Regions from separate parts of the Pedobacter sp. AC379 genome, predicted to be linked through region 3. Evidence: riboswitches for the same ligand, from Rfam matches in the RefSeq annotation. Region 3 holds a riboswitch; each other region holds the start of a gene.
What was found. A riboswitch is a leader RNA that binds a small molecule or an ion and turns the genes downstream of it on or off. The one in region 3 is predicted to bind cobalamin.
Positions count from the first base shown of each region.

Region 1 (8,304 bases), 3.3 Mb from region 3:
ATTTATAAATTAAATATATACCATGAAGAATTTTTTAAAAACCTAATTAACTGAATATGAATACAAAATTTACAATAATCTTAACACTTTTATCAGCTGTGTTATTTTCCTGTAAAAAGGAAAGCGCGGTAGAAAAAGATAACGGAGGCGATAAACCCGTTGCTAATCAATCTCCTTATTTAAGTAAAATATACGAATTTAAACAAGCTCCAGGGCAGTTTACAAATGATCTGGTTAAAACCGACATCTTAATTGGTAGTGCTGGCAATGGTCTTATTTCACTTGGTGGTTATGGGGGTTTTATCGTATTTGGTTTTGATCATAGCGTAACCAATTCAGCTGGAGCCGATCTGGGCATTTACGGTAATCCATTAATTGGAGTGGATATGGAATTTTCTGAACCAGGCATTGTGTCTGTAATGCAGGATGTAAACAAAAATGGAATTCCGGATGATGTTTGGTATGAACTTGCGGGAAGTGAATACAATGCCCCAACCACCCTCAAAAATTATAAAATTACCTATTATAAACCTGCGAAATTAATAGATGATATCCGTTGGGCAGATAATCAGGGTAAGGAGGGATTTATATTGAAAAACCAGTTCCATACGCAAGATTATTTCCCTTCATGGGCTACTAAAAACGAAATTTCTTTCACCGGAACTTTACTTAAAAACACATTAAATCCCGGAGATATCATAACCAATAAACCTTTTGCTTTTGGCTATTCAGATAACGGATCGAGCGAGTACATTACTTTGCAGGAATCATTAGGAAGGGGATATAACACCTTTGATATTGATTGGGCGGTAGATAATGCAGGTAAAAAAGTAAGCCTTAGCTCAGTCGATTTTGTAAAGGTATACACTGCACAAAATAATAATGGGAATCCTTTTAGCCCTGATAATGACAATGAACGGTCGCGCTATTTGGGAGAAATCTCAACAGAATTTGGTGGGGCAGTTGATCTTAAAATTTTAAAAAAATAAATAACACAATATATTATAATGAAACAATTAAACTTTAAACAGCTTCTGATCGGGGCATTAATTTTAACCACAGGTTTATACGCTTGTAAAAAGGACACTGTAGAAAACATACAAATAGATCCGGTTGCAGGTAAATACGACAATGGCTTTTTTGTAATTGGGGAAGGATCTTACGGACAAAACGCAGGCGCAGTAAGCTTTTACCGTTACGGTGATGATACCCTTAACATTAGGGCATACGAGAAGGAAAACCCGGGTAAGCTGTTATCAAATGCAGCCAAAACGAGTACATTGCAGTTTGCATCGGTAATAAACGGAAGCATTTATTTAATGTGCAAGGTGAATGGCCCAATTGTAAAAATAAACGAATACACTTTAAAAGAAGAGGCCAGATATGTACAGGAAGCCAGTAACTGGAGAAGCATTATAAAGGTTGATGGAAACAGGGGATTGGTAAGTGCCAATGATGGTGTTTACCAGATTGATTTAAATACATTGGCAGTACAAAATAAACTGACTTCTGTTGGTGCTGTAAATACCGGTGATATGTGGAAAAAAGGCGATTATGTGTATCTTTTACAGAGCAATGGTGCAAAAATTGTATCCGCTAATAATTATTCACTGGTAAAAAGTTTCTCTAATATTAACCGTGGGTTTGCACAAACACCAAATGGCAAAGTTTGGGCTTCTACAGGTAGCAGGTTAATCGCTATAGATAATAACCTTGATACTACAGGAGTGGCTTTACCAGTGTCTATAGGAACCTTTGGGCTGGATGCACCAACACGCATTACCGCTTCAACAAAAGAAAATGCGGTTTTCTACCATTCAGGAAAGGCTATTTATAAATACGTTGATGGTGATAAAACATCGTTATCGCAACCGTTTATCAATATTACTGAAGATCCTTTTATGGTTTACGGAGCGATCCGTTACGATAGAAATAAAGATTATATCGTAATTAATGGAATCCAAAATTATGGCGCAGCCGCTACCGTAAACTACTTACTGATTTACAATGCCTCTACAGGTGCGTTGGTAAAAAGAATTAAATATGGTGGTGATGGCGTTACTACCGATTTTACAAAGATATTTTTTAATGATTTGGCTATCTTCCACTAAAAAATTATAATGCCTCAATCTTAAAGGTCTGCAAAATCATCATTGCAGGCCTTTTTTATGATGCTGGATTTTAATACTGCAAGCCCTCCTATATAAACCCGATAGTAGCGGCAGCTTCCGATTTTTTTCATCGGAGCTACAGTATCCTAAGAGATTTAAATGCCAACAAAGCTAGTCCATGTTTTTTACGCTTTGCTCTATACTTTTTTTACTACATTTGCGCTGCTTTTGGTTTCCGGCATTACACCCGGAATTAAAAGGGAATACAGTGTAAATCTGTAACTGTCCCGCAGCTGTAAGCTCTATAACGTTTTTCAATCTATAAGTCACTGTTTCGGTATCCGTTACGGGAAGACAGAAAACCGGGAGTAAGTCAGAAGACCTGCCTTTAGCGTTTAATTTCATAGCTTTCGGGGATTGAAGCTAGGATTGAGGTACTTAACGTTTTTCGTATTTTCATTTCCTTTTCTAATCTGTTGGCTGTGGGCAAAACCACAATCAAATGAACAAACAAACAATGCTAACTGTAGCCGGTTTAGGCTTTGCACAGTTAATGATTAGCCAGGTGGCTAATGCGCAAACTCAAGATAGTTTGCAACTTAAAGATGTTGTAATTTCTGCAACTAAAAACGATCAGAAACAATCTCAAACAGGTAAAGTTGTTACCATTATCAGTCGCGAGGTATTGGAACGCAGCAATGGTAAATCATTGCCGGAACTAATTAGCGAACAAGCCGGAATTATTGTTGCGGGTGCAAGCAGCAATCCAGGTTTAAACAAATCAGTATTTTTCAGGGGTGCAGGAAGTGCTTATGCTGTAGTGTTAATTGATGGTATTGTACAAAACGATCCATCAGGCAACGGAGGCGCTTTCGATTTAAGGTTGATTTCCATCGATCAGATTGACCATATCGAAATTTTAAGAGGTGGCCAATCTACCATTTATGGTTCTGATGCTGTTGCAGGTGTAATCAATATCATTACAAAAAAAGCTGGTCCGAAAGGAAATACCATTTACGGCGTAGCCAGTGCTGGCAGTTACGAAACTTATAAAGGAACAATTGGTTTAAACGGTGGTGTTGACGGATTTACTTATAACATCAACTATACCCACGCAAAAACAGATGGAATTTCTGAAGCGGCAACACCTGCAACAAGTAATGCTGCATTTGATAAAGACGGTTTTAAAACCGATGCCTTAAACGCAAATTTTGGAATTAAATTAGATAACCATTTTTCCGTAAATCCTTTTGTACGTTATTATTATGGCGATTATAAGTTTGATGGTGGTGCATTTACCGATGCAAACAACTATTCTATCCTTAAAAACTTTGCCGCAGGTACAAATGCAAAGTACAAATTTGCTACAGGTAAAGTAACATTAAATTATAGTTTTGAGAGTACAAGAAACGATGCACATAGTCAGTTTTCGAGCCTTAATGAGGGAAGGGTATCATTGCTGGATTTATTTTATAACCAAAAAATAAACAATAAACTCGATTTATTAGTAGGGATTGATAATCGCGTGATGAAATTATCATCAGCAGCAAACAAGCCCGAAACTAATATTTTTGCCGCATACGGATCATTATTTTTACATGATTTAAGTGTTTTTAATCTTGAAATTGGCGGACGTTACAATAAACACAAACAATATGGCGAAAACTATACCTACTCAATTACCCCAAGCATTAATATTATTAAAGAGATAAAATTATTCGGAACAGTTTCAACTGCATTTAAAGTGCCTACACTAAATATGCTTTTTGGTCAGTTTGGAGCCAACCTTGATTTAAAGCCGGAGAAATCACAAAATTACGAGGCAGGAGTTAACTTTAGTTTTGCTGATGATCAGTTTAGCTTGCGCCTGGCAGGTTACAAACGCGATTTAACGGATGCAATTCTTTATGCTTTTCCAAATGGATACATCAATCAGGTGAGTCAGAAAACCAAAGGTTTTGAAGTAGAACCAGCAACTAAATTTAGTGTATTTACAATTAACGGTTATTACGCATATGTAGAAGGTAATGAGTTTAACTTTGTAGATAATGCTGTTGCCAACTATCTTTTCCGCAGACCAAAGCATACTTTTGGTATCACTGCAGGGGCACAAGCCACCAGCAACTTATTTGTGAGTGCCAACTTCCGTTATTTTGGTAAACGTAAAGATGGAAATTTTGTAACCTATACCGTTGATGATTTAGCGGGTTACAAGCTATTTAATGCTTACGCAGAATATGCATTGGCTAAAAAACGAGTGAAGTTATTTTTTGATGCGAAGAACATTCTTAACGAAAAATATAACGAAATTATTGGCTACAATAGTTTAGGTTTCAACTTTAATACCGGTGTAATTTTTAATATACACTAATAAGAATTAACTTTGCACTATAAATATTAACCAAAATAAAATGTCTCATTTAAAATTTAATCCACGCACCTTAATTTTGCTGTTGATGATATTGGCCATAACGGCATTCCGTTTATTGGTAACATTCAATTCAGATGAATTAAAATTTGCTAATTTCTCATCAATAGGAGCTGTAGCTTTATTTGGAGGAGCCTATTTTAAAGATAATTTAAAAGCATTTGCCTTTCCTTTATTAAGCTTATTCTTAAGTGATTTTATTTTATCGGCCACTATATTCAGCAAATACAGCAGTGGTTTTCTTTATGAAGGCTGGTATTGGACTTATCTTGCCTTTGCCTTAATGGTGTTGGTAGGTAGAACAATGTTAAAAAATGTTACTGTTGTAAATCTGCTGGCCTCAACCCTGGTTATTGTTTTTATCCACTGGATTGTAAGCGATATCGGTGTTTGGTATAACAATCCTGCATACACGCAAGATGTAGCTGGTTTTTGGGCATGTTTGGTAAAGGCAATTCCTTTCGAAATCAGATTCCTTGAAGGAACAGTTATTTATGGCGCATTGCTTTTCGGTGCTTTTGAAGTGCTAAAGGCAAAGTACCCGGTATTGAAATTACAAACACAAGAATTGTAGAAATATTCAATATTTGGTATAACTAAATATTAAAAAACAACATAGAAATCCTCTTTTGATTCGATTCAAAAGAGGATTTTTTTTAACTTAGAACTTTCGTCGCGCTCTTCTGAACAATCCGGATCAGCATTTTATAAAGACTATAGGTTTCTGATCCTGATGTTAAACAAAAACAGGATAACGCAAAAAAAATATTGATATGAAAGTTGTTTCCTTCTTACCGGCCGCTACAAAAATGATCTACGATATGGGTCTGCAGGAATATTTGCATGGCGTAACATTCGAATGCCCTAAAGAGGCTGCAGATCAGCCAAAGGTAGTACGTTGCATACTCGAAGGTAAAAACTATTCGAGTATCGAGATCGATCGGATATTTTCAGCTTCAAAAGCACAGGGTAAAAGCTTGTATTGGGTTGATGACGAATTACTGGAAAGCATTGCACCTGATGTGGTATTTACACAGGATATCTGCGAGGTATGTAATATTGATACCGTTTGTACAGAAACTGCAGTGATGAAGCTCAGTAAGCAGCCTACACTGGTACCATTATCACCTAACAACCTAAAAGATGTTTTCGAATGTGCCATAACCATTGCCAAAGCACTGGGGAAAGAAGAAGTAGCATTAAAATACCTTGCAGGCCTACAAACTAAAACCGATTACATATTAGACCAGCTTAGGGCCAACCGCGCACCTTTAAAAAGAATTATGCTGATGGAGTGGATTGAACCGATTTATAATTGCGGCCACTGGATTCCATTTCAGATTGCTGCAGCCGGTGGGGTAGATATGCTTTCCAATCCCGCAGGAGACTCTATCGTTACCCAATGGGATAAAGTAGTAAGATACAACCCGGAAGTTTTGGTAATTGCCCCTTGCGGTTTCGATCAGATCAGGAGTTTGGAAGAAGTGCAATTGTTGACTTCGAAAGCTGGCTGGGATAATCTTGAAGCTGTAAAAAACAAGCAGGTATACATTGCCGATTTTGATATGTTTACTCAACCGAGCATAGGTACATTGGTAGAAGGTATTGAAGCACTTGCATGCATGTTTCACCCCGAAATTTTTAAGGCGGACAAACACCTATCCAAAAAATTCATCAATTACAATCAATCAGTTAAAACACTAAAAATAGTGTAACCATATAAATTACAGCAATCACATTTATGAAATTAGTTGTTTTAACAGGAGCAGGGATCAGTGCCGAAAGTGGGTTAAAAACTTTTAGGGATGCTGATGGCCTTTGGGAAGGTTATAATGTATACGATGTGGCTACGCCAGAAGCCTGGGAAAGAAACCCAATACTCGTTCAGCAGTTTTATAATGAAAGAAGGAGTCAGGTTTTAGCGGCAATACCCAATCATGCACATTATCTGCTGGCTGAACTGGAAAAAGATTTTGATGTTGAAATTATTACTCAAAATATTGATGATTTGCACGAAAGGGCAGGTTCAACCAAAGTTACCCACCTTCATGGTGTAATTACCAAATCGCAATCCGATATCAAATCTGAATTAGTATATCCCATTGAGGGAGCTGAAATTAAAATGGGCGAACTGTGCGAACTTGGTTCGCAGCTAAGGCCCCATGTAGTTTGGTTTGGCGAAGCCGTTCCAATGATCGAAGTAGCAGCCAAACTTTGCAAACAGGCCGATATATTTGTAATTATAGGTACTTCATTGGCCGTTTATCCGGCAGCAGGCCTGATAGATTTTGTACCTTCTGTTATAGATAAATACATCATTGATCCGAAAACACCAGATGTAAAACGTTATAAAAACGTAATTAATATCGAAAAAAACGCAGTAGAAGGCGTTGCAGAACTAAAAGATATCTTATCAGATGCCAGGTAAAAAGATTTGCATTTTTAACTGGAGCGGAGGTAAAGACAGTACTTTGGCACTTCATTATGCCCTGCAAGATCCAACTATAGAAATCCGTTACCTCATTACAACGGTTACCGAAAAATACAACAGGGTTTCCATGCACGGTGTTAGAGAAGCCCTGCTGATTAAACAGGCTGAAAGCATAGGTATTCCGTTGTACCAGATCCGCTTGGGCGAAATGCCTGATATGGAAACCTATGATAGTACAATGAAGCATCACCTCACAAGGTTTAAAGAAGAAGGCATTACGCATTCCATTTTTGGTGATATTTTTCTGGAAGATTTACGTACATACCGTGAAAATAAATTGGCAGAAATAGGAATGACCGCAATTCTCCCTTTGTGGCAAAAAGATACCAAACAATTAATTGTAGAATTCTTAAACCTGAGCTATAAAACCATCATTGTTTGCACCCAGCAAAATCTCGAAAACTTTTGTGGAAAAGTAATCAGCCTAGATTTAATTAATCAATTGCCCGCCGAAATTGACCCCTGCGGAGAAAACGGAGAATTTCATACTTTTGCCTTTGAGGGACCAATTTTCAGGAATAAAATCGATTTTACAATAGGTGAGAAGGTATTTAGGACTTATAATACACCAGCAAAAAAAGAAGAAAATGAAGATTCACCATGCTCAACCACAGCACTTTCTGGCTTTTGGTATATCGACCTTGAGGAATAATTTTCCATTTCCAAAACATTTTGGCATCATTTTTTCTTTAGTACAAGTAATTAACTAAATCACACATCCAATTGAAACCTGTTTAGCGAGGTTAGGTAGCTGAACAAGTGTCATTTAAAAAATTAAAAGTTATGAAAAAGATATTGGTAGTAATCGCATTAAGTTCTTCAGTTTTATTTGCTTGTAACAACAAGGCAAAAGAAGAAGCTGCATTAAAGCAACAACAGGCCGAAAAGGAATTAGCAGTTAAAGCAGTAAAAGACAGTTTAAGGTTAGATAGCTTTAAAAAAGCAGAAGTAGCTAAAGTAGAACAAGAAAAAGAAGCTAAGCATCAGGCAGAATTAGCAGCAGCAAGAAGAGCAGGTGCAAATTCATCAAGATCTTATGCAAGTTCAGGTGGTAGCTCAAGTGCTGCATATGGTGGTACACAACCAACAGCTAAGAAAAAAGGATGGAGCGATGCAGCTAAAGGTGCTGTAATTGGTGGTGTTGGTGGTGCAGTTGGTGGTGCATTAATTGATAAGAAAAAAGGTAGAGGTGCTATTATAGGTGGATTAGTTGGAGCTGGTGGCGGTTATTTAATCGGTAGAGGTGAAGACAGAAAATCTGGTAGGGTACAACC
Region 1 is NZ_OZ409839.1:3,724,665-3,732,968, forward strand. Features, by position in the region: gene ACZZZW_RS16220 (YncE family protein) at 1-13, shown strand, start outside; gene ACZZZW_RS16225 (PKD domain-containing protein) at 57-989, shown strand; gene ACZZZW_RS16230 (DUF5074 domain-containing protein) at 1,008-2,111, shown strand; cobalamin riboswitch at 2,324-2,515, shown strand; gene ACZZZW_RS16235 (TonB-dependent receptor plug domain-containing protein) at 2,614-4,482, shown strand; gene ACZZZW_RS16240 (DUF6580 family putative transport protein) at 4,523-5,113, shown strand; gene ACZZZW_RS16245 (ABC transporter substrate-binding protein) at 5,313-6,254, shown strand; gene ACZZZW_RS16250 (SIR2 family NAD-dependent protein deacylase) at 6,281-6,967, shown strand; gene ACZZZW_RS16255 (Dph6-related ATP pyrophosphatase) at 6,957-7,682, shown strand; gene ACZZZW_RS16260 (YMGG-like glycine zipper-containing protein) at 7,814-8,304, shown strand, end outside.
Region 1: linked by a shared signal. The riboswitch ahead of ACZZZW_RS16235 (TonB-dependent receptor plug domain-containing protein) and the one ahead of metE (5-methyltetrahydropteroyltriglutamate--homocysteine S-methyltransferase) in region 3 are both predicted to bind cobalamin.

Region 2 (8,304 bases), 3.3 Mb from region 3:
CGTTAGCCTGTAATTTCTACCTGGCATAGGGAAATTTGGAATAAGGTCGTAATATTGGTTTAGCAGGTTATTTACTTCTCCGTTGATATTTATACTTCCGTTTTTCAGCTTAAATTCATAACCAATGGCCGCATCATGCGTGTACCAGGGTTCCATATAATTATAAATGTTGTTCGCTTTTTGATTGTAACGGAAGCCGGTATAGATAAAACCGTAGTTGGCGTGCCAGTTATGGTAATCTATCCGGGCTAAAAATGAACCACTGTTTTTTGGGATGTAAGGAATCTGATCTCGATAAGTTTCCTCCTGTTTTGAAGTCACATCAACCGCCTTTTGATATGTATAATTTAGCCCTATATTAACCAGTAATGCAGTACAAGGCTCAAATGCGGTTTTGGCATTAATTTCCAAACCATGGATGTTTACCAAACCTATATTGTACATTATCCAGCGGTACAGGTTTGCACCCGGCTGTGCCACAATTTTATCTTTTATCCGGTTGTAGTAAACATCAGTTTGGAAATCGATAAATTTTATTCGCTTATCATTAAAATTTTTAAAATATGTTATGCCAACATCATATTGTTTGGTGTATTCAGGATTTAAAAGCGTATTGCCAATGAAAGTATAAAACAAGTCGTTAAAAGTAGGCATCCGGAAAATGTCTTTATAAAATGCCCTTATTCTGATGTCTTGATTATTTAACAACTTCCACGAAAGCATAACTGTTGGACTGAAAACTTGCTTATTACCCGCCGAAGAATATAATTTTACCTTCTCAATTACAGTGGTGCTCAATACATTTGCCTGGATAGTGAGCTTTTTTAACGTTAGTGATGAGCTTAACACATTTAAAAAGGTATTCCTGTTTGGATAAGGAAAACGGTAAATATTGGCATCTAAAGTTTGATAGCTATAATCAGCTGCATAAGCTGCTTCCCAAACCGAATTGATTTTATATTTCCCCGAAAAAGATAAGTAAGCTTCCTGCTCTTTAAATCGGTTATCTAAAAAGCCAGTGGTGGTTACATAATCCGGGTCTAAATAACGCTGATAAACGTAACCATATTTTCCATTTATAAGAATACTGAATCCATCGGATAGTTTTTTCTCCATACTCCCCTGGATAAAGAAATCGCGGTCCCATATTCTTTGCGTAAACTCAAACCTATTGGATACAATTGCACCGGGTAATCCCCTATCTGATAAAAAGGAATACGCTTGCGCATGCCATTTTCCGTTTTTAAATTTGCCAAACAATGCAGCCTGTAACCGAAAACGTTCTACATCGCCATTATTTCTTACCGCAGTGGTATCAAAAACTCCGTTGGTGTACCTGAATTTATATTTCCCATCAGCATGGATATATTCAGTATTTATACTTGCACTTAAATTCTCGCTAACCTTATAGCGGTAAATTAAAGAAGGATTGATCAATCCAAACGAACCGCTTTTTAAAGTTAGCTCAACCTGTTTGCGCTGGTTTTCTTCAAAATCAGGTGCTTTGGTTTTTAAATAAATGCTACTTGCAGAAGCATATCCCTTAGCCGGAATAAGCAATTCTGGCTTTTGTCCGCTATATAAGGCAATTTCATCGAGATTACTGAGTGAGAATTTCCCCAAATCTACCTGTCCGTTTTGGGCGTTGCCAATCTGAATGCCATCTAAAAAAACTGCGGTATGGTTAGTGCCCAAGCTTCGTACATTTACTGTTTTCAAACCACCTATGCCACCATAATCTTTTAATTGTACACCCGAAAAGTAACGGATAGCATCAGCAACGGATAAACTGTTAATTCTTTTCAGATCTTCGGATGATAAGATCTGAAGCGGTGTTGGCGATTTGCTTTGCTCCGTTAATCGGTACTCCCTGATCTGAACCTCTTTCAGCTGGGTTGCTTTTTTTGTACTGTCAGTTTGTGCCCAGGTATTTAAAGGCCATAAAAATCCTGTCCATAAAATGGAAGAACATAGAAAAAACAGCATTGTGCCCGCATAGGCAGAATGTTTTTGTGTCATTTTGATTGTGAGTTTAACCCACAGCCAACAGATGGAAAAGAAATGAAAATACGAAAACCGTAAGTACCTCACTCCTTAGCTTCAATCCCCGAAAGCTATGAAATATATTGCTAAGGCAGGTCTTCTGACTTACTCCCGGCTTTCCTGCCTTCCCATCCCGAGGTATCAGAACAGTGGCAAATTGATTGGAAATCCGTTAAGGAGCTTACAGCTGCGGGACAGTTACAGATTTACACTGTATTCCCTTTTAATTCCGGTTGTAAGGCCGGAAACCAAAAGCAGCGCAAATGTAGTAAAAAGAGCGGATAGCAGAAATTTTGTTGTTTAATTGCGATGAATATTGAAAATAGGGTAAGATATACAACATCCAAGTTATCGTCAATTAGAACGGGTTATAATGTAAAATGCATGATGGAAAATGGTGCTATTAACAGAAAAACCTAAATTAGGAATCAAAATTTACATACATGAGCAGGATTTTAACCCTAATATTTTCGTTATTCAGCTTGAACACTATGGCACAAAAAACCGATACCGTTTTTCTGAAAAAGTTAATGGAAAGCAAACCAGAACTATTTTCTGCCATTCTTCAACATCCAGATCATAACCAGATCCAGGTATTATATACCCAGATTAACCGCGATGTAAAGAATACTGCTACGTTTAAAACCTTTAGCTACAATTTAAATCCGCACCATTACTTTTATCCCGCCAGTACCGTTAAACTCGCCGCTGTAATTTTCGCTTTAGAAAAAGTGAACCGATTGAAAAGTACAGGACTAACGCTTAACAGTACAATGATTACGGATAGCGGCTATAAAAATCAAACAAAGGTTTTAGCAGATACGAGTGCGAAAAACAAACTTCCCTCAATAGCGCATTATATTAAAAAGATTTTGCTTACCAGTGATAATGATGCCTTTAACCGGTTATTCGAATTTATTGGCCGTGCCGAAATTAACGAAAAACTCAAAGCAAATGGATTTAACGATAGCCGTATTCTTAACCGTTTGGCCATTGGCGATGCAGGAGAATCGGCTAAGCATACCAACCCAATTAAATTTTATAACGGGCAGCAATTGGTGTACAATCAGCCTGCGCAATACGACCCTAAAGAATATGAACTTAAACTAAATAATTTGGTTATGGGTACGGGTTACCTGGACAGTACAGATAAACTGGTTAATAAACCTTTTAGTTTAGCAGGCAAAAATGCTTTCGCCATTAACGACCAGCAAAAATTAATGCAAAAATTGATTTTTCCGGAAGCTTTTCCAACTAAAGAAAGATTTAAACTTACCGCAGAAGATTATAAACTCATTTATACTTATATGAGTAAATATCCAACAGAAAGCGATTTCCCTAAATATGATGCTAAAGAATTTTGGCCAACTTATGCTAAAATGCTGTATTACGGAAGAGCGCAGGTTAAACCTGATGCTGATATTAGAATTTTTAATAAATATGGCGACAGTTACGGTTTCATTATAGATAATGCTTACTTCGTCGATTTTAAAAACGGAATTGAATATTTCCTTACAGCCGTGGTTCAAAGTAATGAAGACGGTATTTATAACGATAATAAGTACGAATATGATACCGTGTGCTTTCCGTTTATGAAGAATTTAGGACGAACAATTTATGATCTTGAATTAAAAAGAAATAAAAAGTTTAAACCTGATTTAACTAAATTCAAAATGGATTACACTTATTAAAACCTTTAAGGTGTTTTAGGGTTTATAGCCTATAATTGTATAAAAAACTATACATTAATTAAAAAATAATATATTCGCATCTGAAATATAGAATACATCTCTAATGGCTAAATTATTAATAATTGACGATGAGCGTGCGATAAGGAGTACCTTACGCGAAATTTTGGAGTACGAAAATTACGATGTTGAAGATACTGATAACGGTATCGATGGACTCGAAATGATTAAAAAAGGGAATTTCGATCTGGTACTTTGCGATATCAAGATGAATAAAATGGACGGTATGGAAGTGCTCGAGCAGGCACAGATCATTAAACCCGATCTCCCTTTTATTATGATATCCGGGCATGGAACAGTAGAAACTGCCATTGAGGCCAGTAAAAAAGGAGCTTTTGATTTTATTTCCAAACCACCAGATTTAAACCGTTTATTAATTACTGTTCGTAATGGTTTAGACCGTGGAAACTTAGTTACCGAAACCAAAGTATTAAAACGCAAAGCGAGTAAAACCCGCGAAATATTAGGTGAATCGGATAGTATTTCTAAAATTAAAGAAACTATTGAACGTGTTGCACCAACCGAAGCCAGGGTATTAATTACCGGGGCAAATGGTAGTGGTAAAGAACTGGTTGCACGTTGGCTACACGAAAAATCCAACCGTGCTGATAGTCCTCTAATTGAAGTAAATTGTGCTGCTATTCCTTCAGAATTAATTGAAAGTGAATTATTTGGCCACGAAAAAGGTTCATTTACCTCTGCTGTAAAGCAGCGTATCGGTAAATTTGAACTGGCCAACGGTGGTACATTATTTTTAGATGAGATTGGTGACATGAGCCTATCTGCACAGGCAAAGGTTTTGCGTGCTTTGCAGGAACACAAAATTTCGCGTGTTGGTGGCGAAAAGGAAATAGAAGTTAACGTACGTGTTTTAGCGGCAACCAATAAAGATCTGTTAAAAGAAATCGAAGATGGTAATTTCCGTATGGATTTGTACCACAGGTTGAATGTAATTAATATCCATGTGCCACATTTAACAGAACGTACCGATGATATTCCTGTTATTGCACAAAACTTTTTAGAAAGCATTTGCAGTGATTACGGTATGCCTGTTAAAAAGATAAACGAAGGTGGTATGGCAGCTTTGCAGGCTTTACCATGGACAGGTAATGTACGTGAGTTGCACAACATGATTGAGCGTTTAATTATTTTGAGTGATAAAGTAATTACAGAAAACGATGTTCGGGCATTTGCCAACCCAGGCGGTGGAACAAATATTGGCGCGGCAAGCAGTGCTCAAATTGCAGGTGCGGGCGGTTCAGCCCTAGCTTCTTCTTTCGATTCATTTAATAACTTCCAGGATTATAAAGATCACGCTGAACGTGAGTTTATAAAATTTAAATTGGAAAAAAATAACTGGAACGTATCAAAAACTGCTGATGAAATTGATATTCAAAGAAGTCATTTATACAGCAAAATTGAAAAATTTGGCTTAAAAAGAGCTGAGTAAGAATATAATAAGATTGGAACAGAACTACAGCAAAGAAGTCAAGTTTTTAAAACTTGACTTCTTTTATAATGATTAGATGGAATAACTATTTAAATAATTCATCTATATAGCAAAATCGAAAAGTTTGGCTTAAAAAGATTGGAATAGAACTATAGCAAAGAAGTCAAGTTTTTAAAACTTGACTTCTTTTTTTTAAAGATTAGATGAAATAAATATTTAAATAATTCATCTATATAGCAAATTGAAAAATTGAGCTTAAAAAGATTGGAATTGAACTACAGCAAAGAAGTCAAGTTTTTAAAACTTGACTTCTTTTATAAATATTAGATGAAACGAATATTTAAATAATTCATTTATATAGCAAATTGAAAAATTGAGCTTAAAAAGATTGGAATAGAACTACAGTAAAGAAGTCAAGTTTTTAAAACTTGACTTCTTTTATTAATGACATTTCTCCTCTATTTATGGATCACAATTAGCCCATGTAATCATTCTGTCTCATCAGCAATGCGCGGTATTTGTTAAAAATTGCTGTTTTAGATACAAAACCTAAATATTGGTTTTGCACATTTAACACTGGCAAAATCCAAACATTATTTTGTTCCATTTTTTCAAGAACCATTTTCAGGTCATCATTTTCATTAATGGTATTTGGTGCCGGCTGAACCAATTGCGAAGCCATTAAATGCGCTTTATCAGGGTGGTTAATCATCTCGTTAAATAACTCTTCGATATAAATTACACCTTTAAAGTCGCCCAACTCATCAGTTACTGCACAAATGTTTTTATGCGACTGCAGAATTTCATTCATCTTAATCGAAATCAAATCGTTCATCTGTAACTGAGGATAACTTTTCTCAATCAGATACCTTAATTTCATTTGGTTCAAAACTGTAGTATCTTTATCCTCGTGTGATAAGAGCTCGCCCTTATCTGCCAATGCTTTAGTATAAATAGAATGTTTTTGCGAGCTGCGGTTAATCGCATAAGAAATTGCTGTGGTAATCATTAATGGAACCATTAATATATAGCCACCCGTAATTTCTGCAATAAGAAAAATGCCCGTTAAAGGCGCATGCATAATTGAGCCTAATGCAGCCGCCATACCAGCAACGATAAAGTTAGAGACATTTAATTGTGCCAGGCCCGATAAATTAACAATATAAGCGAAAATAAATCCGATTAAGCCGCCCATAATTAAACTTGGTGCAAACGTACCACCATTACCCCCTGCACCTAAAGTTACCAGGGTGGCTATCGATTTCATAAAAATGGTTACCACCGTAAATAACACAACCAATGCCGGGATGTTATTGTAATCAGCAAAGATACTGTTGTTTATAACCGTTTGATAATCACCCTTTAATAAACCTTTAATGGTAATGTAGCCTTCGCCATATAGCGTTGGAAAGAGGAATACCAATGCCCCAAGCATTAAACCGCCCACCACAACTTTGGTATAAGGATGTTTAATTTTATAAAATAACCCTTTAACAGCGTAATTGGCTTTTGTAAAATAGATAGAGAATAAGCCAATAAAACAAGCGAGTATTACATAATAAAATAATGCATTTACCTTCCACCCTTCTGTAACCAAAAAGAAAAGTTGTTGAGTATAAAATAACCTTGCCACCACAGCTGCGGTTGCTGCTGAAAGCAATAAAGGAATAAATGCAGGGATGGTAAATTCAGGCAATAGAATTTCAATAGCAAAAACAATTCCCGCAACAGGACTATTAAAAGCCCCTGCTATACCTGCAGCAGCACCACAGGCCACCAACATGGTAATTTCCCGGTAAGATAACCCCAATAAACGTGCTAAATTAGAACCAATTGCCGACCCGCTGGTAACAATTGGAGCTTCCAAGCCTGTTGAGCCACCAAAGCCTACTGTTATGGCTGCGGTAATAATCTGCGAATAAATATTGTGTGCTTCTACCTTGCTCGATTTTTTTGAAATTGCATAAAGCAAAGGTGTTAAACCCGTTTCGAACTTTGATTTGCGAATAAAATATTTAATGTAAAGTACGGTTAAGAAAATACCGATCATCGGAAAAATAAAATACAGGTAGTATTTATATTTCCAGTGCCAATCTGATTGAAGAAATTCTTCGATATGATGGGTTAAACTTTTTAATGCGGCGGCTGCGAGGCCAGCTAAAATCCCAACAATTACAGCTAAGATAATTAAGAAATTACGGTTTGATATTTTAGATTTTCGGTATAGGTTAATCTGATCAAGGTAATTTACAAATCTAATGTACATTCTATTGTTTTTTAATAGATAGCGAATAAGCCAAAAGTAACAAAAACAACGAAAAGAGCCAATTTAAAGGCTTGTTTTATGCATCAAATTTATCTAACAGCTTTATTAGTGTAGCAAAATCTTTTGGGTATGGTGCATCAATTACAATATCCTGATCATTTAATCCCTTAAAAACCAGGTGTCTGGCATGTAAGGCAAAACGTTTCATGATGGGTTGCTCCTCTTCGCCTTTGGCTAATTTATAGCCCCTCTTAATTGAAGAAAGAAAAACGGGTTTCCCTTTATACATGTCATCACCCACAATAGCAGCCCTTTGTGTGGCCAGGTGGATGCGGATTTGGTGCATCCGGCCAGTTATTGGTCTACACTCTACCAAAGTATAATGTTTGTAGTATTTTAACGAATCAAAAATGGTTTCGGCCCTCTTGCCTTCAGCCCGATCGATGGTTACATTTTTATTTCCATCGTTTAAGATTGGTAAATCAACCGTAAGCTGATCAAAAATTACATGTCCATCAACGACGGCATGATAGGTTTTATTTACCTTTCTCCTTTCAAACTGCATGGAAGCGTGGCGGTAACCTTCTGGGTTTTTTGCAACAATTAAAGCTCCTGATGTTTCTTTATCTAAACGGTGACAAACCTGTGCATCATCGCTATACTGTTTAGCAAGGCGTAATACATTGGTTTCTCCAGATCCGCCACGCTCATCAAGTGAGGCTAAAAAAGGAGGTTTATTGATAACTATGAAATCGTTGTCTTCGAAAAGAATAAGATCTTTAAAATTTGGAAACTTC
Region 2 is NZ_OZ409839.1:3,715,232-3,723,535, reverse strand. Features, by position in the region: gene ACZZZW_RS16215 (TonB-dependent receptor) at 1-2,019, opposite strand, end outside; cobalamin riboswitch at 2,117-2,311, opposite strand; gene ACZZZW_RS16210 (serine hydrolase) at 2,535-3,734, shown strand; gene ACZZZW_RS16205 (sigma-54-dependent transcriptional regulator) at 3,838-5,241, shown strand; gene ACZZZW_RS16200 (chloride channel protein) at 5,717-7,507, opposite strand; gene ACZZZW_RS16195 (RluA family pseudouridine synthase) at 7,584-8,304, opposite strand, start outside.
Region 2: linked by a shared signal. The riboswitch ahead of ACZZZW_RS16215 (TonB-dependent receptor) and the one ahead of metE (5-methyltetrahydropteroyltriglutamate--homocysteine S-methyltransferase) in region 3 are both predicted to bind cobalamin.

Region 3 (8,304 bases):
ACGCACAAACGACCATTGTAAAATCGTTACCGGGCCAGTTAACATACCTTTCATGTACTTTGAGGTAAGTGACTGAGCATAAGCGGTCCACTTTACCGTCATCGGTTCAGGTCGGGAAACATCACCAAAAATAATTGGCGGTTTTACACAGCGTGAACCATAACTTTGTACCCAGCCGTTTTTAGAAAAAGCAAAGCCATCAAGTTGCTCACCGAAGTATTCAACCATATCATTGCGCTCAAATTCGCCATGTACCAGTACATCAAGGTCTATTTCTTCCTGCCATTTTACCGCTTTTTCGGTTTCCAGAGCGATCAAATTATCATATTCATCAACCGTAAAAGTTCCGTTTTTAAGTTTGGCTCTCCAGCTCCGTACTTCGGCTGTTTGCGGAAATGAGCCGATGGTTGTAGTGGCATAACTTGGTAAATTAAGTTCCTGCTGTTTAATTTTTCTAGCAGAAAATGGACTTAAGCGTTCAGCATCCTGCTCTTTTAATCCTAAAACACGTTGTTTAACTTCAGGATTGTGGATGATTTTAGAAACTTTACGGTTACTGATGGCAATTTTGTTTTCCTCCAATTTTTGTTGGGTAGATGCAGGGTTCTCGTTGGTAATCAGTTTTTTTAAGGTAGCAACCTCTGTAATTTTTTGTTTCGCATAGGCTAACCATTGTTTAATTTTTGCCGATAAATTTTTTTCGTTGGTTTCATTGTCTAAATCAACCGGTGAGTGGATTAAAGAGCAAGATGGGGCAATCCAGATTTTATCCAAACCTCTTTTTTCTATGGCTTGATTAATGATGGAAATAGATTTTTCGAAATCATTTTTCCAGATATTTCTTCCATCTACCAAACCTAAAGAAAGAACGGTTTCTTCTTTTAATGAAGTTAAAACATCCGTTAACTGATCTTCAGCACGTACCAGATCGATGTGTAAGATATTTATAGGTAATGAAGTTGTTAAAGCTAAATTATTGCCCAAGCCCTCAAAATAGGTGGCCAAAACAATTTTTAACCGCGGAAAAGCTTTTCTGATCTCTTTATAAACGTATTCATAAGCCTTTTTGTCTTTTTCAGTAAGGTCTAACGTTAAAAAAGGCTCATCAAACTGAACATATTCTGCATTTAAAGCATCTAAGCGTGATAAAATTTCTATATAAACCGGAAGGAGGTTTTTAATAAGATCAATTTTTTCAAAACCAGCTTCTTTTTCCTTACCTAATAAAAGGTAGGAAACAGGGCCGATCAAAACCGGCTTTGTAGTAATCCCCAGCTGTTTTGCCTCATAAAACTCATCAATAATTTTGGTCGAGAAGAGTTTAAATGGCTGGTTTTTATAAAATTCAGGTACAATGTAATGGTAATTGGTATCAAACCATTTGGTCATTTCCATTGCCACCACATCCAAGCCTTCTTTTTGATATCCCCTTGCCATGGCGAAATAAAGATCGAGTTCTTCGTTTCCTTTTTTCAGAATCACCTCGTTATACCTTTTAGGAATCGACCCAAAAGTTAAGGAATGATCGAGCACATGATCATAAAAAGAGAAGTCGTTCGATGGAATAACATCAATTCCGGCTTCTTTTTGAAGTTTCCAGTTTTCGTGGCGAATGTTTTTGCCCACCTGAAGTACGTTTTTGTACCCAGTTTTATCTGCCCAATAATTTTCGCAGATTTTCTTTAATTCCCTTTGACTACCTATTCGCGGATAGCCTAGATTTTGCGTTAGCATCTCTTTTAAAGATTAAGTAAATAAATCGTTTAAAAGCTCAGATCAGTATTTTAATGGGTTTCTATTTATAAATAAAAAGGAAAGGTTACGGCACAGCCTGCCCGCTATCAGCAAAAAGCTTAAAGCAAGCATATAAAATTTAATTTTATTGTGTACAATCAGACCTGACCAATTACTTTATAACGCGAAAGCACCGTCAATTCAATATAGGCAGGTCTCCTGACTTATTCCCGATTTTACCGCCTTCCCATACCGGTTAAACGGCACAGTGGCATGAATGGTAAAACCGTTGTCTTTTTTATAGACAGAATTTACAGTTGCGCGACAGCTCGTGATTTGCACACGATTCCCTATTAATCCCGGGTGTATTTCCGGGAACCTGTATCGGTTGATGAAAAATAAAGTTAAGAACTTACATCAAGGCAAATGTATGGATTAGGATTTAAAACTTGTAACAAATTTACAGCAAGCTGTTTTTAGCACTTTTTCTCTATTATATTTGATTACCAACTAAACTTCTTATTATGATAAAAAACTACTTTAAAGGGCTCTGTTTAGCTTTTTTAATGGTAAATGGCCTCGCTGTGTTTTCGCAGGAGGTACCCACGCCAAAATCTCATTTTGGTTTTGATATAGGCGATGATTATCAGCTCGCTAATTATACTCAAACAGAAACTTATTTTAAAAAACTTGCCGCAAACTCCAACCGCATCAAATTAGTCGATATAGGTAAAACTGAAGAAGGCAGAAGCCAGTATATGCTCATTGTTTCCTCTCCGGAAAATCTAAAAAAATTAGATCGGTATAAAGAAATTGCGCAACAGCTGGCACATGCCGAAATTACGCCGGAGCAAGCAAAATCATTGGCACAAGAAGGTAAAGCCGTGGTATGGATAGATGGTGGTTTGCATGCAAATGAAGTGGTGGGTGCGCATCAGTTAATTCAGACTATTTACGAATTTGCTTCAAGGAATGATGCTGAAACAACACGCATTCTGGATAATGTGATTATTTTGTTTACGCATGCCAACCCGGATGGGCAAGAGTTGGTGAGCAATTGGTACATGAGGGATAAAGATCCTAAAAAAAGAACTACTTCTGGATTGCCCGTTCTGTATGAAAAATATGCAGGACATGATAATAACCGCGATTTCTTTATGTTAAACCTCAAAGAAACTCAGAATATCGGCCGTCAGCTCTTTGTAGAATGGATTCCGCAGATCATGTATAACCACCACCAGGCTGGTCCGGCAGGTACAGTTGTGGCAGGCCCACCCTACCGCGACCCATTCAATTATGTTTTCGATCCAACCATATTAACCAGTTTAGATGCTGTGGGTGCTGCCATGCACAATAGAATGAATGTAGAAAATAAACCTGGCTACACCCAGCGTGGAGGATCGGTTTATTCTACCTGGTACAATGGAGGGTTAAGAACCACAACTTATTTTCACAATATGGTTGGGCTTTTAACAGAAATTATAGGTAATCCTACCCCATCTGAAATTCCCCTGGTTCCATCGCGTTTATTACCTAGTGGCGATTCACCAAACCCGATTACGCCAAGAAAATGGTATTTTAAAAATTCGATCGATTATTCAGTTTCTTTAAATTATGCTGTTTTAGGCTACGCACAGCGTTATCGGGATGAATTATTATACAACATTTACCAAATGGGCCGAAACTCAATCGAGCGTGGTAAAAAAGATACCTGGTCTTTCTCTCCTAAGAAAATTGAAGCCATTAACAATGCTGCAAAAGGCACCTCCGTTGCAGGTGGAGATGCAGATTTTGGAGCAAGAAGGCAAATCAGTATGAAAGCTTTTGATACGGTAATGAAAGCCCCTTTAAACAGAGATCCTTATGGTTATATTTTATCTGCAGATCAACCTGATTTCAATACAGCCATCAAGTTTTTAAATGCATTGATCAGAACGGGTATTGTGGTGCAAAAAGCAACCTCATCTTTTAGTGTTGCCGGAAAAAATTATCCTGTCGGAAGTTATGTGGTCAAAACCGATCAGGCTTTCCGTCCGCATGTTTTGGACATGTTCGAACCGCAAGATCATCCAAACGATTTTAAATACGAAGGCGGTGCGCCAATTCCACCATATGATGCTGCTGGATGGACATTAGCGTATTTAATGGATGTGAAATTTGATCGGATTCTTGATGATTTCTCAGGTCCGTTTGAGAAAAATCCCTACGGACAATTATTAAAGCCTGAAAATAAATTAGTCGACGAATCAAGCTATGTATTAAGTGCGGCACAGAATGATTCTTACACGGCAGTAAATGATTTATTGAGAAACAAAGTTGAGGTTTACCGCTCCACAGAAAATGGCGATTTTTATGTTTCATCAGCAGGAAAATCGGTATTGGAAAAAGTAAATGTCAAACTAAAAATTGCTGCGGCTCCAAAAAGCAAAGTTAAAATATCAACTGCCAGAATTGCCTTATGGGATACTTATGGAGGTTCTATGGCTTCGGGCTGGGTTCAATTTTTAATGGAACAGTACCATTACAATGCAAGCGTAATTTATCCTCAGGATATCGATGCAGGCAATTTAAAATCAAAATATGATGTGATTATTTTTGTTGGTGGTGCAATCCCAGGAGTACAGGGAGGTGCCGGAAACAGATCTTTTGGCCCAAAGGCAGACGAAGTTCCACAAGAATTCAGAAACCGTTTAGGAAGAATCACTTCCGATAAATCGATTCCTGAATTAAAGAAATTTCTGGAAGCAGGAGGAAATATTGTAACCATTGGCAGCAGTACAAATTTAGCTTATCACTTAAATCTGCCGGTGCGGAATGCAATGGTCGAAATTGTAAACGGGGAGGAAAAGAGATTGCCTGCTGAAAAGTATTATGTTCCCGGAAGTGTTTTAAATGTTGGTGTAGATACAACCTTGCCAACCAATTGGGGAATGGAAAAGGAAGCTGATGTTTATTTTGATAACAGCCCTGTTTTTAAGCTCACTGGCGACGCCATTGCTTCTGGTAAGATAAAACCATTATTGTGGTTTGAAAACGCCTCACCGTTGCGCAGCGGATGGGCATGGGGGCAAGCGTATCTTCAGGATGGTGTAACGGCTTTTGAAGCAAAGGTTGGCAAAGGTAAGCTGCTTGCTTTCGGGCCTGAAATTGCTTTCAGGGCTCAAACACATGGTACGTTTAAACTGATATTTAACCAGTTGTATAAATAGTTATAATTGATTGACAAATCAAATATAAAGGTCGTCATTTCGACTGAAGCATAGTGAAATAGAGAAATCTTTGAACTGTTAAAGATTTCTCCACTGCGGTCGAAATGATGATATCTTGAGATGAAAATTTTATTAAGACACTAGGGCCACTATACTAAACGATAGTGGCTTTTTACTTTGGCTTTACTATAGTCAATTATTATCCACTTAATTTTGTGCTATGAAAGTAGAAATCTGGTCGGACGTAATGTGTCCGTTTTGCTATATTGGGAAAAGACATTTTGAACAGGCAATTGAAAAATTACCGTTCAAAAATGAAATTGAAGTAGATTGGAAAAGTTTTCAGCTCAACCCTGAGTACCACAATACCAACAATGAAACAATTTACGATTACCTTTCGAGAAGCAAAGGTATGCCCGTTGAGCAAGCCAAACAGATGACAAAACAGGTTGTTGATATGGCTGAAAATGCTGGTTTAACGATTGATTTTGATACAAATATACCTGCCAATACTTTTAACGCACATCGATTGATTCATTTGGCATCTAAACATAAACTTCAGGATTTAGCAGAAGAAAAATTGTTTGAAGCTCATTTTGTAAAAAGCAAAAATATTGGTGAAACCGACGTTTTGATTGATCTTGCCGTAGAAATTGGCTTGGATAAAGCAGAAGCCATGTCGGTTTTAAATGGAAATGAATTTGCAGAAGCTGTACGTTATGATATTTATGAAAGCCAGAACTTAGGAATTAGAGGGGTTCCTTATTTTGTTATGGACCGCAAATATGGCGTTTCCGGTGCGCAACCTGTACAGGCTTTCACAGATGCGCTTACCCAAAGTTTTACCGAATGGAAAGAAGCACAACCTAAAACTACAATAACCTCATTAAACAAAAATAATGATGCGGTTTGTGATGAGAATGGTTGTGAGATATAAATTTGTTTCCTAAAGATTAGTAGATCAAAGCAGATCTTTTTCTGTAAAGTTCCTTTAGATCTGAGTGACTTTTACATGAAAATACATAGAAAACCGTCATCTCGACTGAAGCAGCGCAATGGAGAGATCTATTCAAAACGGTCGTCTTTCCCGCGCAGGCGGGAATCTTAATGCAACCTCCGACCCTACTAAGGCATTACGATTCCCAATCAAGTTGGGAAGGACGATTCCTCTATACCTGCCACCATCACTTTTTGGTTCGGGAAGACAATAGCCCGGAATAAATGTTCCCATAAACCTATCATTCTTACTTACCGATTCTGATTTTTTAAAGGCGTTAACAGGTATTCTAAACCATTTACCCGTATTTCAAACATAGTAGCCATTAAATCGCCCAGTTTTCCTTTCGGAAAGCCCTTATCCTTATACCAAAGCAAGTAACTTTCAGGAATATTGCAGATCAGATAACCTTTATATTTTCCATAGGGCATTTGCATTTTCACTAAATCGAGCAATAAAGTAGGGTCTAACATTTTGTTTTAAAATAAGTGCTCATAATTGAAAAAACATTAATTCAGTCAACAGACTGACTCAATTAACGTTAATTCAGTCAATGAACTGACTGAATTAATGTTTTTTAATCAATCAGCTCTAAAGTTTCAATCGCTTCCTCAACGGTTTTTACATTATCGAAAGCAATCCTTAAGGTGTTTTTTACCTCTTTTAAATTACACATCCGTGGATGATTTTGTGCAAAAGTTAAAATTCTGGTAAAAGTATTTGAATCAAAATAAGCTGATTGTTTGTCGCTCAAGAAATATCCGCGCAAGCTGTTTTTCTTGAAACTGATTTTTTCAAAACCTAATTTTTTACCTAACCACTGTAACCGTACCACGCTGAGCATGGTTTTTACCTGAGGTGGAACAGGTCCGAAACGATCGGCTAAATGTTTTTCAAAAATAGCAAGCTCTGTTTCGTTATCAAGTTTAGAAAGTTCGGTATATAAATTATAACGTTCAGTTATGTTAGTAATGTAAGCATCGGGGATATACAATTCCAGATCCGTATCTACTTGCGTAAAGCCCACAAACGGCCGGGCAGGTTCATTTTCAAAAAGGCCCTTAAACTCTGCTTCTTTAAGTTCCTGAATGGCTTCATCCAGTATTTTATGGTACATCTCGAATCCGATTTCGGCAATAAAACCACTTTGCTCAGCACCAAGCAGGTTCCCGCTTCCTCGGATATCTAAATCGCGCATGGCCACATTGAAGCCACTTCCAAGATCAGAAAATTCTTCAATTGCACTTAAACGCTTCCGGGCTTCAGATGTTAGCGTAGATAATGGTGGCGAAAGTAAATAACAAAAAGCTTTTTTATTGCTCCGGCCCACCCTGCCGCGCATTTGATGCAGATCGCTCAAACCAAACATATGTGCATGGTTAATGATGATGGTATTTGCATTCGGGATATCCAAACCAGCTTCGATAATGGTAGTGGCCACTAAAACATCTTTTTCTCCATTAATGAAATCGAGCATTACATCCTCGAGTTGATCGCCATCCAATTGCCCGTGCGCAATACCAATCCTTGCTTTCGGTACCAATTTCTGGATCATTCCACCCAATTGCATCAAGTCGTTTACACGGTTATGTATAAAGAAAACCTGTCCGCCACGGTCTAACTCGAACTGAACAGCTTCCTGGATCAGTTTATCGTTAAAAACATGCAATTCGGTACTAACGGGTTGCCTGTTTGGTGGTGGCGTACTAATAATGGATAAATCTCTTGCGCCCATTAATGAAAAATGCAGCGTTCTTGGAATCGGAGTTGCTGTAAGTGTTAAAGTATCAACATTTACACGCACGGCTTTCAACCTTTCTTTTGCTGTAACGCCAAATTTCTGCTCTTCATCAATAATCATGATGCCGAGGTCTTTAAACTTTACATCCTTGCTCAGTAAACGGTGTGTGCCGATCAAAATATCAACTTTACCTGCTGCGGCCTCGGCTAGCGTATCTTTAATCTGTTTATTGGTTTTAAACCTGTTAATGTAATCTACCGTAACCGGAAAATCTTTTAAACGCGACGAAAAAGTTTTAAAATGTTGTAAAGCTAAAATTGTGGTAGGCACTAAAATAGCGGCCTGTTTGCCTTCAGCAACGGCTTTAAATGCTGCACGGACTGCAATCTCAGTTTTTCCGAAACCCACATCGCCACAAACCAAACGATCCATCGGGTGAGGCGATTCCATGTCTTTTTTTACATCCTGGGTAGCCTTTAACTGATCGGGAGTATCTTCATAAATAAAAGAAGCCTCCAGTTCGGTTTGTAAATAGCTATCTGGCGAAAATGCCGTTCCGGCCTGGGTTTTACGCAATGCATAAAGCTTAATCAGGTCTCGGGCAATATCTTTAACTTTTTTTT
Region 3 is NZ_OZ409839.1:429,794-438,097, reverse strand. Features, by position in the region: gene metE (5-methyltetrahydropteroyltriglutamate--homocysteine S-methyltransferase) at 1-1,734, opposite strand, end outside; cobalamin riboswitch at 1,927-2,132, opposite strand; gene ACZZZW_RS01885 (M14 family metallopeptidase) at 2,259-4,943, shown strand; partial or broken gene ACZZZW_RS01880 (DsbA family oxidoreductase) at 5,164-5,715, shown strand; gene ACZZZW_RS01875 (DUF3820 family protein) at 6,192-6,413, opposite strand; gene mfd (transcription-repair coupling factor) at 6,518-8,304, opposite strand, start outside.